Regions from separate parts of the Colwellia aquaemaris genome, predicted to be linked through region 1. Evidence: predicted binding sites of a transcription regulator. Region 1 holds the regulator's gene; each other region holds the start of a gene.
What was found. The regulator FNR, encoded in region 1, switches genes on or off when oxygen is low (the NO sensors DNR and NnrR bind a similar motif). The targets are predictions, from matches to a motif close to TTGATCTAGATCAA.
Positions count from the first base shown of each region.

Region 2: a site for FNR is predicted at 1,319-1,332, ahead of AC27HL_RS00250 (TraR/DksA family transcriptional regulator). Genes of this name have one in related genera too.
Region 3: a site for FNR is predicted at 1,626-1,639, ahead of AC27HL_RS09310 (putative zinc-binding protein). Genes of this name have one in related genera too.
Region 4: a site for FNR is predicted at 1,239-1,252, ahead of trhP (prephenate-dependent tRNA uridine(34) hydroxylase TrhP). Genes of this name have one in related genera too.

Region 1 is NZ_BAAJLV010000004.1:191,133-194,320, forward strand. It holds gene AC27HL_RS12740 (heavy metal translocating P-type ATPase) at 1-618, shown strand, start outside; gene ccoS (cbb3-type cytochrome oxidase assembly protein CcoS) at 615-863, shown strand; gene AC27HL_RS12750 (sulfite exporter TauE/SafE family protein) at 875-1,537, shown strand; gene fnr (fumarate/nitrate reduction transcriptional regulator Fnr) at 1,589-2,308, shown strand; gene uspE (universal stress protein UspE) at 2,479-3,188, shown strand, end outside.
Region 2 is NZ_BAAJLV010000001.1:49,573-52,760, forward strand. It holds gene atpD (F0F1 ATP synthase subunit beta) at 1-122, shown strand, start outside; gene AC27HL_RS00240 (F0F1 ATP synthase subunit epsilon) at 178-597, shown strand; gene AC27HL_RS00245 (HP1242/YdcH family protein) at 694-942, opposite strand; gene AC27HL_RS00250 (TraR/DksA family transcriptional regulator) at 954-1,265, opposite strand; gene AC27HL_RS00255 (cytochrome b) at 1,495-2,034, shown strand; gene AC27HL_RS00260 (YceI family protein) at 2,074-2,634, shown strand; gene AC27HL_RS00265 (RNA polymerase sigma factor) at 2,809-3,188, shown strand, end outside.
Region 3 is NZ_BAAJLV010000002.1:662,401-665,588, forward strand. It holds gene AC27HL_RS09305 (serine hydrolase domain-containing protein) at 1-1,228, opposite strand, end outside; gene AC27HL_RS09310 (putative zinc-binding protein) at 1,763-2,137, shown strand; gene AC27HL_RS09315 (SIMPL domain-containing protein) at 2,448-3,188, shown strand.
Region 4 is NZ_BAAJLV010000002.1:400,361-403,548, reverse strand. It holds gene rdgC (recombination-associated protein RdgC) at 1-169, shown strand, start outside; gene AC27HL_RS08115 (HDOD domain-containing protein) at 247-1,089, opposite strand; gene trhP (prephenate-dependent tRNA uridine(34) hydroxylase TrhP) at 1,331-2,692, shown strand; gene AC27HL_RS08105 (YfhL family 4Fe-4S dicluster ferredoxin) at 2,696-2,941, shown strand; gene AC27HL_RS08100 (thymidylate synthase) at 3,020-3,188, opposite strand, start outside.

The sequences.
Region 1 (3,188 bases):
TCTTGGTTATTAGCAAAAAACGACTCTCAAGCATTTAACGCACAATGCGTACTGATGGAAGGTGAAACCCTAATTGCCGAATTTTATTTACACGATGACCTACGCAGCGATGCGAAGCCATTGGTTGACTTTCTTCATACTTCCAATATGAAAACCCTTATGCTTTCTGGCGACCATAAGCCGGGCTGTAACGCAATACAATCACAATTACACTTAAGCCAAGTACAAGCGAATTTATCAGCACAAGACAAAGTAAACGCGATTAAGCAACAGCAATTATCACATAATGTTGCCATGATTGGCGATGGTGTAAATGATACGCCAGTATTAGGAGCCGCACACCTATCAATTGCTATGGGTAGCGGTACCGATATTGCGAAAAATGGCGCCGATGTTATATTGCTCAACAATAAACTTGCCTGTGTTAAAACCTTAAGAGAAGTATCTGAACGCACAACTGTAATTGTAAAACAAAATTATCTTTGGGCGTTTGGGTACAATGCCATCGTTTTACCATTGGCGGTTATGGGCTATATTGCACCATATATGGCAGTAATAGGCATGTCGGCTAGTTCAATTTTAGTGGTAAGTAATTCTTTAAGGCTATTAAAAAAATGAGCGTAATTTATGTATTAATCCCCATTGCTATTTTACTCACCGCAATAGGTATTTATATTTTCTTTTGGGCGGTTAAAACCGAGCAATTTGATGATCTTGAAAAACAAGGTATGAGTATTTTGTTTGATGACGCCAATGATAAAAAAGAGAATAACGCACAACAAAAATCGGAGTCAGCTAACAATCAAACTGATGTTAAAACTACCTCCAAACTTGACGGCAAGAATAATGTCACAAACAAGTAATAACTAAAGCCATGAACCTCGATTACTTTTCTGCCTTTATTATCGGCTTATTGGGCTCAGGTCATTGCATCGTTATGTGCGGCGGCATTAGCACTATGCTCACCACGGCCATTTCCCAAACGGCTGAGAATAAAAAATACCGTATAGTATTTTCCTATAACCTTGGCAGAATTGTTTCTTATAGTTTAATTGGTGGCTTAGTAGCACTTACCAGTTCAATGGCGGCAAAAAGTATTGGCTTTCCTGTTGTTGCACTAAAATCAATTGCGGGCATATTTTTAATTTTACTCGGCCTTTATTTAGGACAATGGCTAATGTGGTTAAGCCATATTGAGCATTTAGGTAAAAAGCTCTGGCAGTATATATCGCCAAATACGAAAAAATTTATTCCTATTAAAAACAATCGCAGTGCTTTTGCATTAGGCGCGTTATGGGGCTGGCTGCCTTGTGGCTTAGTTTATTCAACATTAACTTGGTCGTTGGCCAGTGCAAACGCAATTAATGGTGCACTAATTATGTTTTTCTTTGGACTTGGCACTTTACCTGCTTTGCTGTCAGTATCTTTAGGGACAATTAGCGTCAAGTCCCTATTAGGTAACGCTCTCTTTAGAAAGTCAGCCGCCGTTTTACTGATTTTATACGGTATTTATACTATACTTATTGCATATCTATAACGCATCTAATATGATCCTAATCATTAAAATGCAAAATTTATATAGGTTACTATGAGTAATAAATCGTGTACAGGTCAGCAACATATTCACTGCCAAAACTGTAGTATTAGCGAGCTATGTCTGCCGTTTTCCCTAAATGATAAAGAGCTAGATACGTTAGATAATATTATTGATCGTAAGCGCCCTATTCATAAAGGCGAGCAGATCTTCAATGATGGTCAACCTATGCATGCACTTTACGCTATTCGTTCTGGTACTTTTAAAACTTATACGGTCAACGAGCAAGGTGAAGAGCAAATTACCGGTTTTCATTTAGCCGGTGACTTATTGGGTTTTGACGCTATCGCTAATGCTGAGCATCCAAGCTTTGCTAAAGCACTTGAAACCTCTATGGTATGTGAAATTCCTTACAACACGCTGGATAGCTTGTCTAACAGCATGCCAAAATTGAAAAAGCAAATTTTACGTATGATGAGTACGGAAATTCGCGGTGATCAAGAAATGCTAACGCTACTTAACCGTAAAAATGCCGAACAACGCTTAGCAACGTTTATTAGCACATTAAGTAGTCGCTACCATGCTCGTGGCTTATCTGCATCTGAGTTTCGTTTATCAATGACCCGTAGCGATATTGGTAACTATATTGGCTTAACGGTTGAAACTATCAGTCGTTTACTTAACCGTTTTCACAAAAATGGTTTAATTCAGGTTGACGGCAAGTTAATAACTATTCTTGATATCGACAAATTAAACGAGTGCGCGGCACTTTAATCTCCTTCCTTACATTACCTTAAACTTCCTTATTTAAACATTTCACGCTATGCTTAGCGTGAAATGTTGTTTATATTTGATACGATAATAAATTGATTTAAAACAACTATTATTGTTTCAAACTATTCTATTGTTATAGCTACAGCAGATAATTGATAAAGGAATTAGATATGGATAAGTATCAAAAAATACTCGCTATTGTTGATCCAACAACAGAAGATCAAAAAGCGCTAAAGCGTGCTATAGAATTAGCCCGTAAAACTGGCGCTAACATTACTGCATTTTTGACCATATACGATTTTTCTTATGAAATGACTACTATGTTATCAAGTGATGAACGTGAGGCCATGCGTCAATCCGTTATCAATGACAGAACCCAATGGCTACAAACATTACTTGCAGAGCTCGATTTACATGGCTTAAACGTAGATTGTCGTGTGATATGGCATAACCGTCCATTCGAGCAAATTATTGAGCAAGTATTAAAAAATGGCTACGACATAGTGATTAAAGGGACGCACCAGCACGATAAGTTAAAGTCGGTAATTTTTACACCAACTGACTGGCATCTTTTGCGTAAGTGCCCTTGCCCTGTGTTGTTAGTAAAAGAACATTTATGGCCTGACAATGGCAACATAGTAGCAGCGCTAAATATTGGTAGTGACGAAGAAGAGCACAGTTCACTTAATGACAAAATTACTGCTGAAGCTAAACAACTAACAAAAGTGATGAAAGCCAACTTACACTTAGTTAACTCTTTTCCCGGCACGCCAGTTAATATTGCCATTGAAATTCCAGAGTTCAATGCCAGCGATTACAACCGTTCAATGCAAAAACATCATGAGAATGCCATGAAAGCGCATGCAAGCGCGTTTAACAT
Region 2 (3,188 bases), on a different contig from region 1:
TTAAAGACACAATTGCTGGCTTTAAAGGTATTCTTGCTGGTGAATTTGATGACTTACCAGAGCAAGCTTTCTACATGGTTGGTTCTATTGAAGAAGCAACTGAAAAAGCTAAAAACATGTAATGAAGGCTGGCGACTAACTGCTTTTGAGTACGCAGTCGCCAATTAGGAGGTCAACATGGCAATACTTTCTGTAAATCTTAATGTGGTAAGTGCTGAAGAAGAGTTATTTTCTGGCAGCATTGAATCATTACAGATCACAGGTAGCGAAGGTGAGCTAGGTATTATGCCTGGTCACGCACCTTTGCTGACCTCACTAAAACCTGGTATGGCTAGAATCGTTAAGAAAGGCGGTGACGAAGAAGTTATCTATCTTTCTGGCGGTATGCTTGAAGTTCAACCAAATAACGTTACTGTACTAGCGGATATCGCTGTACGTGGTGGTGACTTGGATGAACAAGCAGCTGAAGAAGCGAAACAACGTGCTGAAGAGAAGTTAAACGCTCACGGCGACGATATTGATTATGCAGAAGCTGCTGCTGAATTAGCGCGCGCTGTTGCACAATTACGTGTTATTCAAGCGACAAGCAAGAAGTAACAAGCTATATAGAACTTACTGAAGTTTTAGTGACAAAAAAAGCGACTTTTACTTTGGTAAATAGTCGCTTTTTTATTTGCCATAACTATGGTTATATTACGCTGGTATTTGTGCTTTTTTTAACATAGCAAATAGCTCGTCTTTTAAATGCAACCTGGCCAGTTTTTGTTTTTCTAAATATTCATCGGCAGTTGATTCTACTCCAACTTCTATGCGATGCACTTCTTGATCTAACTCGTGATATTCCTTAAAAAGCCGAGCGAAGTGTGCATCTGACATTTTTAAATGGCGAATTTCTTGTTCAAACTCTGGGAATTCATGGTGTAAGTCGTGTTTCTCTAGCATTTTTATTGCTCCTATTTAGCACAATTAATACAGGTATCGATATAAGGTAGTATGCGTAAACGCTCGGGGTTTATTGCTTTAGTACATTGGCTACATATGCCATATTCATTACTTTCAAAACGAGCAATGGCTTGGTTAACTAGATTCAATTCAATTTTAGCTTCATGATGAATTTCATTGAGTACTTCGTTGTTTTCATTCTCACTTGTTTGTTCTGAAAAATCTTGTGAACGTCCTTTTTTAAAATCAGCTTCTATTGCATTAATACGCTGATTCAATTCTACTTTTTTTTCTAATAAATCGTTTAAGATAGCTTTGTTCATAATGCAGTCTCCTATGGCTTAGTTTCATTTTATGCCTCTGGTGTCCCGTTGTTTTGATCTAGCGCAAGAACCATGTCGAGTTTTTATATTGTTTTATTGGCAAGCATTAGCAATGTAATTGCGACAAACTGCACTATTTTACGTTTAATTGACTAGGCATACTGTGGGGGAATAGGTACACTAAATTTTCGAGAAGTTATTGAGAAAAGAAATGATTCGCAATAAGTTGCTGTGGAAGAATAATCAACAAGAATACGGCTTAGTTAGTAAGCTCATACATTGGTTATCAGCTATTATTATTTTTGCTTTATTTGCTTTAGGTTACTGGATGGTTGACTTAGATTATTACAGTCAGTGGTATCAGCAAGCACCTCATTGGCATGAAAGTATTGGTATACTATTGCTTATTTTGACGGTATTTCGCTTTGTTTGGCGCTTTATTGCAGGTAAACCAACTTCGCTTGATAGTCATACCAGGTTGGAAAAAAAATTAGCTAAAGCAACAATATTTATTTTATATCTATCACTTTTTATTGTTTTGATGTCAGGTTACCTAATAACTAGTGCCGATGGCAATTCAATAAATATTTTTAGTTGGTTTAGTTTACCTGCATGGCAATTGCCAGTTGAAAATCAAGAAGATACTGCGGGTAATATTCATTATTATCTAGCTTATGCATTGATTTTGTTGGCATTACTACACGCACTTGCTGCGTTGAAACACCATTTTATTGATAAAGATACGACACTTACACGTATGACTAAATAACTTAGCTATTATAATTGTTAATAAATTAAAGGATCGAAAATGAAAAAATTACTTATCGCAAGTGCTTTATTTACTTCAAGTGTATTCATGCCAGTAATTGCTGCAGATTATGTTATTGATACCAAAGGAGCGCATGCTTCTATCAATTTTAAAACAAGTCATATGGGCTTTAGCGTTTTGACTGGACGTTTTAATAAGTTTTCCGGTGATTTTTCATACGATAAAGATAATGTTAGCGCATCAAAAATTACTGTCACTATCGATACATCGAGTTTTGACTCGAATCATGCTAAGCGTGATAAGCATGTTCGTTCAGATGATTTTTTAGATGTTAGTAAATATGCACAAGCTACCTTTGTTAGTACAAATGTTGAAGATAAAGGCAATGGTAAATTAGCCATTACAGGTAATTTTACCATGCACGGTGTGACTAAACCGTTAGTCATTGACGCGATTAAAGTTGGTGAAGGTAAAGACCCATGGGGTGGTTACCGTGTCGGCTTTAATGGCACTGCCACAATATCAATGGGTGATTTTGATTTTAAGAAAGACTTCGGTAAGGTTGATCTTGAACTCTATATTGAAGGCATTCGTAAGTAGTACAAATAACTGATGAATATTAAGGGCTTTAAGCCCTTTTTTTATGTCTTAAATATTATTTAGAAAAGATTTATAAACCTTTTTAAAAAAATACAGTATTAATAACTATAGCCACAAATAAATGGCATAAGTTGAAACAAGCGAGTCTTTTTACTATGGGAATATATATCAATAATGGTAAATGAAAAGGACATCATGCAGCAGGTACAAGCGGGACAGCTAGACAAGCTCGCAATCTTGTATGAAAACAATAAAGTTAAGCTTTTTAATTATTTTAGAAATAAAGGTAATAGTCGCGCTCAAAGTGAAGATTTAGTGCAAGAAACTTTTATGAAAATATTGGCTTATCGCAGTAGCTTTAACGGTTCTAGCACTTTTAGTAGCTGGATGTATGGCATTGCTAGAAATACCGCAGCGGATATGTATCGTAAACAAAAAGGTCATGTGCAGCATGAAGATATTGAAGAGCATGAAATGGCATCAGAGCATTGTGAAACGGAGTTCGCGGTAACAAGCCAGCAGCAGGATATTTTTGATGAATCAATGGCAAGTAT
Region 3 (3,188 bases), on a different contig from region 1:
AGTTTACCGGCTTTAGAGCATCATTATTTAATCTTGTAAAGTATGTTTCATGTAATTTAGCCCAAAATTGACTAGTAACTTTGTTGATAACGTTAGATTCAGCATTAATTAGTACAGCAAATCCAATGCCTATTTCTGGCGAATAACCTATATCAGCACGAAAGCCAGCCACCCAACCTGAATGGTAAACTATTGGCATATCACCTAACTGATATATGCGCCAACCATAGCCATAATGAGCATCAGTTAAATGATTACGCCAGTGACGTCGCCGTAAATCTTTTTTTGTTTTAATTCTAGGTGTTGTTAACTCTGTCAATAATGTTGGTGAGAGTACCTCTGGTTGGTGTCCTAAATTGGCAATTAACCATTTTGCCATGTCGGTGATACTGGCATTAATACCAGCTGCAGGCGCTACTTTGTAGTAATCAGGTTCAACATTAACGGTGCGCCAAACGTACTTTCTAATATTATTTCCATGCTTGTCTTTCTTACCGGTTTTAATACGTTTTCTTAAAATATGAGGCTTAGCTGTATTTTGATTTTCTTTAAAAACGTCAATACCAACAGAGGCATTTTTCATATTAAGCGGGGTAAATATTCTTTCATCGAGCAATTCAACATAGGTTTTGCTTTGGCTAGCTTCGATGGCAGGTTGTAAAAAACCGTAAGCAATATTTTGATATCCGTAACATTTTGCTGGTTGGCAAATTGGTGTTACACGATCAAAGCGGTTGATTATTTTCTCCATACTCCAGTTTTCATGTAGTAGGTTGTCATAGGCGTTTGGCATTAGGCCACTTGAGTGACTTAATAAGTGCTTTAATTGAATTTTTTCAGCTGCACCTTTTGTTGCTAGCGCAAAGTTTGGAACAAACTTTGTTATGGGATCCGTTAAGCTTAGTTGATGCTCCTGTGCAAGCATGGCGGTGATCGTTGCTGCAAAAGGCTTAGAAACTGACGCCAATCGAAAAACGGTTTCATTATCTACTTTTTTGGTTTTTTTTGTGTCGGTATAACCAAAGCTCTCGAGTGCTACTATTTGATTATTTTTAACTATGGCATAGGCTGCACCGGGGATGTTGTGCTTTTTAAGTTCTTTAGCAAAATCAGCCGCTAATTGCTTATTAAAACTATTAAGCTCGTCAGCGTGACTAGAAAAGTTAACGCTATAGGCGCTTAGCGTCATAATAAAGGTGAGGAATAAACGAGAGAAATCAACAAACATGCAATGGGCTCAAATTGAAAAATCAGCTAATTTTAGCTATTCAGAACAAAATTACCAACTAAAAAGTCAGATTGTGAAAAGTGTAAATAAATTTCACTTAGGGGGGGCAACTTTGGTGTATGTTTTTGCAGCGGTTTAGCGAACATTTTTATAAGAAAGAGCTGAAGTCATGTGCTTATTCTCGACTTTGCCTCTTGAGTCACTTTAATTCCTGCCTCCATGCAGTTACACATAATTAAGTGATAACACAGTCAATATGTTCATTTAATCACATTAAATTTGTATGAAATTTATATCGCCAAGTTCTATACGGCCTAATGCTTTTGCTCAAGTTAATCGCTAAATTACATCGCGTTATAACTAAGACAAATAAACTTCACCATTACACCCGTAAACTTTGATTTAGGTCAAGGTACAGCAGAAAATGAAGTTTAAAATGGAAAAATGAGCGCATTATCGACTAAATAATGCCTGCAAAATCAACTTTAAAACTTGCTGCTAAATTAAAGGTAAGTTACAACGGCGGAATATGTAATGATAGATAGTAAACCTATAGTTTTTGCTTGCTCTGGGTGTTCGCATTTGGCAACTATGGCTAATGACATCGCACTAACACTTGACAGTGATGGCATTGCAGAGATGTCTTGTATTTCTTGGCTTATGGTCGCAGATGAAGAGCAAATTAGCGCTAAGTGTGGAAATCGAAAAGTAATACTCATTGAAGGTTGCAGCGAATCGTGTAGCCATGATTGCTTAGTAAAAGCAGGGGTGACTATTGATGTGCATTTTAATATTTCTGATTTAGGTTTTATCGCGCGTTCTGCCGGTGATTGCTCACTACAAGAAAACAGTATTGCAATGAGCCATATTTACGAAAAATTAGCTGAGCAAGGGATTGCAGCGCAATAATGTGCCTTGGGTTAATTTAATTTTGACAATAAGCCCTTCGCTTGAATCTTCTTTCGAGCGCTTATAGTGTCTAGCGATAGTAAGAATATGGAATTTATATGCTAGATCACCTTATGTTGCCAGTTATTAATTTGCAGTAAAGTGGCTTGCAAATAATCACAATTTGTTCAGCTAACATTAATGTTTGTCGATTTAAAATTGCCTAAAATTTGATGTATATAGCTTATTGAGAAACTTAATCCTGCTTTGCCTATCAAACAGAAACTGAATTTGTTAGGTACATTCACCAATAGTTTTATTAGGAATTTATATGAAACGAATAACTCCCCTTACTTTAATTGCTCTTGTAACTTGTGCGCTTTCTTTCTCGTCTTTTGCAAACAACAGTTTGCCGAGTAACCGACATATTGCCGTAACGGGCACGGCGCAAATGATGGCCTTGCCAGATATTGCTATTGTCCATCTAAATGTTGAAAGTACTAAAAGAACCAGTTTAGATGCTAAAAAAAATGTTGATGAGCGTGTAAATAATTTACTAGATGGTTTAGCGCAATTTAATATTGATGAGGCCAATGTTTCAGCATCAAATATTTCAACCGATGTACGCTATTCATATGATCGTGGAGAGAGAAATAAAATTGATGGCTATATTGCAAGACGAACTTTAAAAATTACGCTTAATGATATTGAAAAACTAAATGCTTTTATGGATTTCGCGTTAAGCGTTAAAATTGATGCGATTAGAAACATAGAACTAAAATCGTCCCAAGAACAAGCTTTGAAGGCGGAAGCGAATGCTTTAGCCGTTAAAGACGCTAAAGCACAAGGAAAATTACTCGCCAACGCTTTTGATGCAAAATTAGGGGCTATCTACAGTATCAATTCAAATAGTAACCATATTCAGCATAGGTATGGTGCTAATAGTGATGCTGAAACTTATGCGGTAAGTGCTCGCATGGGCAGCAGTAGTGCTAAACCCGGTCGTTATTTACAAGAAAATATTGTCTTCTCGGCCTCTATTAATGTTGTGTTCGACCTAGAGGTAAATTAA
Region 4 (3,188 bases), on a different contig from region 1:
CCTTAAATTTTACGACGTTATTCAAGAACAAAATGATGATATCGATAGTGATGACGTTATTGCAAAACTTGACGCAGACTTTGCCTTGATGGCCGGCGAGCTTAACCGTTTTATTGACCATTTACTGGCTGAATTTGCATTGAAAGCAACAGATTACCTAGAAGAGTAGTACCATTAACAATTTAAAAAGGCGCTTTAGCGCCTTTTTAAATTGTTAAAATTTGCCTTAAGTAACAATAAAATACATTAGTTAAACATGGCTCTGGCATCACTTAACAGACTTTCAAATTCTTCTGATGCCATATAGTCAACATCTGGCAGAATTTCCTTAGTGACATAACTTTTTAATAAAATATCGCGAGTTGATTCACTTTTAAAAATTTCATGGTAAACCGCGCCTGCACGGATAAAATCAAGATAATGCACTTCCTTAGGAAGTACCGATAAATCATTCCAAGCAGACACTAGTTCGGTAAACTCTTCTGGAAACTCCCATGCCTTTGTTACTTCGGCACCAATTTCATTAGAAAACTTAATAATGGCTTGCTGAATAAAGGCTGGATTAGCAAATACCTCAGGGTGATTTTCAGCCTCAGTTAAAATTGGCAACACACCTATATTATGCACCAATGCCGCTAATGTTATAGTGTCTAGTGAAAACGCCGCATGCTTATTTTTTTGCAAATAAATAGTCATTAACGATATAGCGACTGAAGCAACATCCACAGTTTTGTTCCAAGACTTCTGCATATACTCGGAAATTATTGGACTATCCGAAACAAACATTTGCTCAACCGCCATTGCCGTTGCAATGCTTTTTATTTGCGTTAAACCAATACGGGTAACTGACTGCGCAACAGTTTCAACCTTTACGGTACGACCAAAAACAACACTATTCGCCACTTTTAACATGCCTAAAGATAATGCTGGGTCTTGAGCTATAATTTCACTCATTTTACCAAGATTTATTTCTGGATCATCGGCAGCTTTTCGAACTTTTAACGCTATTTCAGGTAAGGTAGGTAGTACTAGAGCATCTTGTTTAATTTTTTCAACAAGTATAGTGTAAAGTGCATTTTCTGCGCCCATAAATCTTCCTTTTTATTAGTATTAATTCATAAATAAATCTAGCACAATATATTGAAATTACGACAATAAAAGTAAAAAATAATTGCTATAGTGATCACCTTCTATTTTCTTAACGCACATAACCAAAGTTGTTTTCCATCGCTAATACATTGATCAAGATCAAGCTTACATAACAAATCCTGATAACAGTAACTAAACTACATTATAATGCGCGACCGCTTTTATTATGTTGAATTTTATTATGCTCAAACCTGAATTATTGTCCCCTGCTGGAAGTCTAAAAAACATGCGCTATGCCTTTGCCTATGGCGCCGATGCCGTTTATGCAGGTCAGCCAAGATATTCACTTCGAGTACGTAATAACGAATTCAGTTTAGAAAACATAAAAATAGGTATTGACGAAGCACACGCACTCGGCAAAAAGTTTTACTTGGTAAACAACATCGCCCCGCATAATAGTAAGCTACAAACTTTTCTGCGCGATATAAAGCCAGTTATTGAAATGGGGCCTGATGCCCTTATCATGTCTGATCCCGGGCTTATAATGATGGTTCGTGAGAACTTTCCTGACATGCCTATTCACCTTTCTGTGCAAGCTAATGCCGTAAACTGGTCAACCGTTAAGTTTTGGCACCAGCAAGGCATAGAACGTGTAATTCTCTCTCGCGAATTATCATTAGATGAAATAGAAGAAATTCGTTTTCGTTGCCCCGAAATTGAATTAGAAGTTTTTGTTCATGGTGCATTGTGCATGGCATATTCAGGCCGTTGTTTACTATCTGGTTATATTAATAAACGTGACCCAAACCAAGGCACTTGTACAAACTCTTGTCGGTGGAAATACGATAGCCATCCTGCACAAGAAACCGAAACCGGTGATATTATCGCTAAACAACCGGCCGAAATATATGTGCCAGAACAAAAGCCTTTTGAAGATGTCGTTTTATTACAAGAACAAGGGCGTCCAGGCGAATATATGCCAGCCTTTGAAGATGAGCACGGCACATACATCATGAATTCAAAAGACTTGCGTGCGGTAGAGCATGTTGAGCGTTTAGTAAAAATGGGGGTACACTCATTAAAAATTGAAGGCCGTACTAAGTCATTTTACTATTGCGCCCGAACGGCACAAATTTATAACCAAGCAATGATAGATGCCGTTAACGGCAAAGCATTTGATGGTCGGTTAAACACCGATTTAGAACATTTGGCACATAGGGGTTATACCGAAGGCTTTTTACAGCGCCATCGTCACGGTGATACGCAAAACTATGATTACGGATACTCAAAAAGCGACACTCAACAATTTGTTGGTGAAGTTATTGGCCGTAACGAAGCGACTGGCTTAATTGAAATTGACGTTAAAAATAAATTCTTAATAGGTGATGAGCTTGAACTGATGACGCCTTCGGGAAATCAAAGCTTTACGCTAACTAAAATGCAAAATTTAAAAGGTGAGCCGGTTGAAGATGCCAAAGGCTCAGGTCATAAGGTTGCCATTGAGCTCGGCACTAGCGTTGATTTGTCATTTGGCATTATTATGCGCTACCTCACTGAAGGTGGTACTACGCGTCATCCTTTTGCGCAAAATCAGGAAAAATAATTTATGGCATTACTCATTGAAAACAGCTGTATTAACTGCGACATGTGCGATCCTGAATGTCCAAATGAAGCAATTTCAATGGGAGAAAATGTTTATGAAATTGATGTTGATAAATGTACTGAGTGTGTCGGCCATTACGATAAGCCAACTTGTGTTTCCGTATGCCCTATCGACTGTATCAAACCCGATCCAGACAAAATTGAAGATGAAGAAGCCCTACTAGCAAAATTTCTTCGTATGCATGGCTAACAGCATTTATAAATAACAAAAAAGGAGCTTTACGCTCCTTTTTTGTTATTGAATTACCAGTGACAACAAAACGCAGCATTACACCGAAATAGGTGCCTTAATATGCGGATGCGCTTGATAATTTTGTAATTCAAAATCCTCAAAAGTAAAATCAAAAATACTTTTAACATTAGGATTAATTGCCATCGTTGGCAATGGCAAAGGCTCTCGCGAAAGTTGCTCTTCAACTTGCTCTAAGTGATTCAAA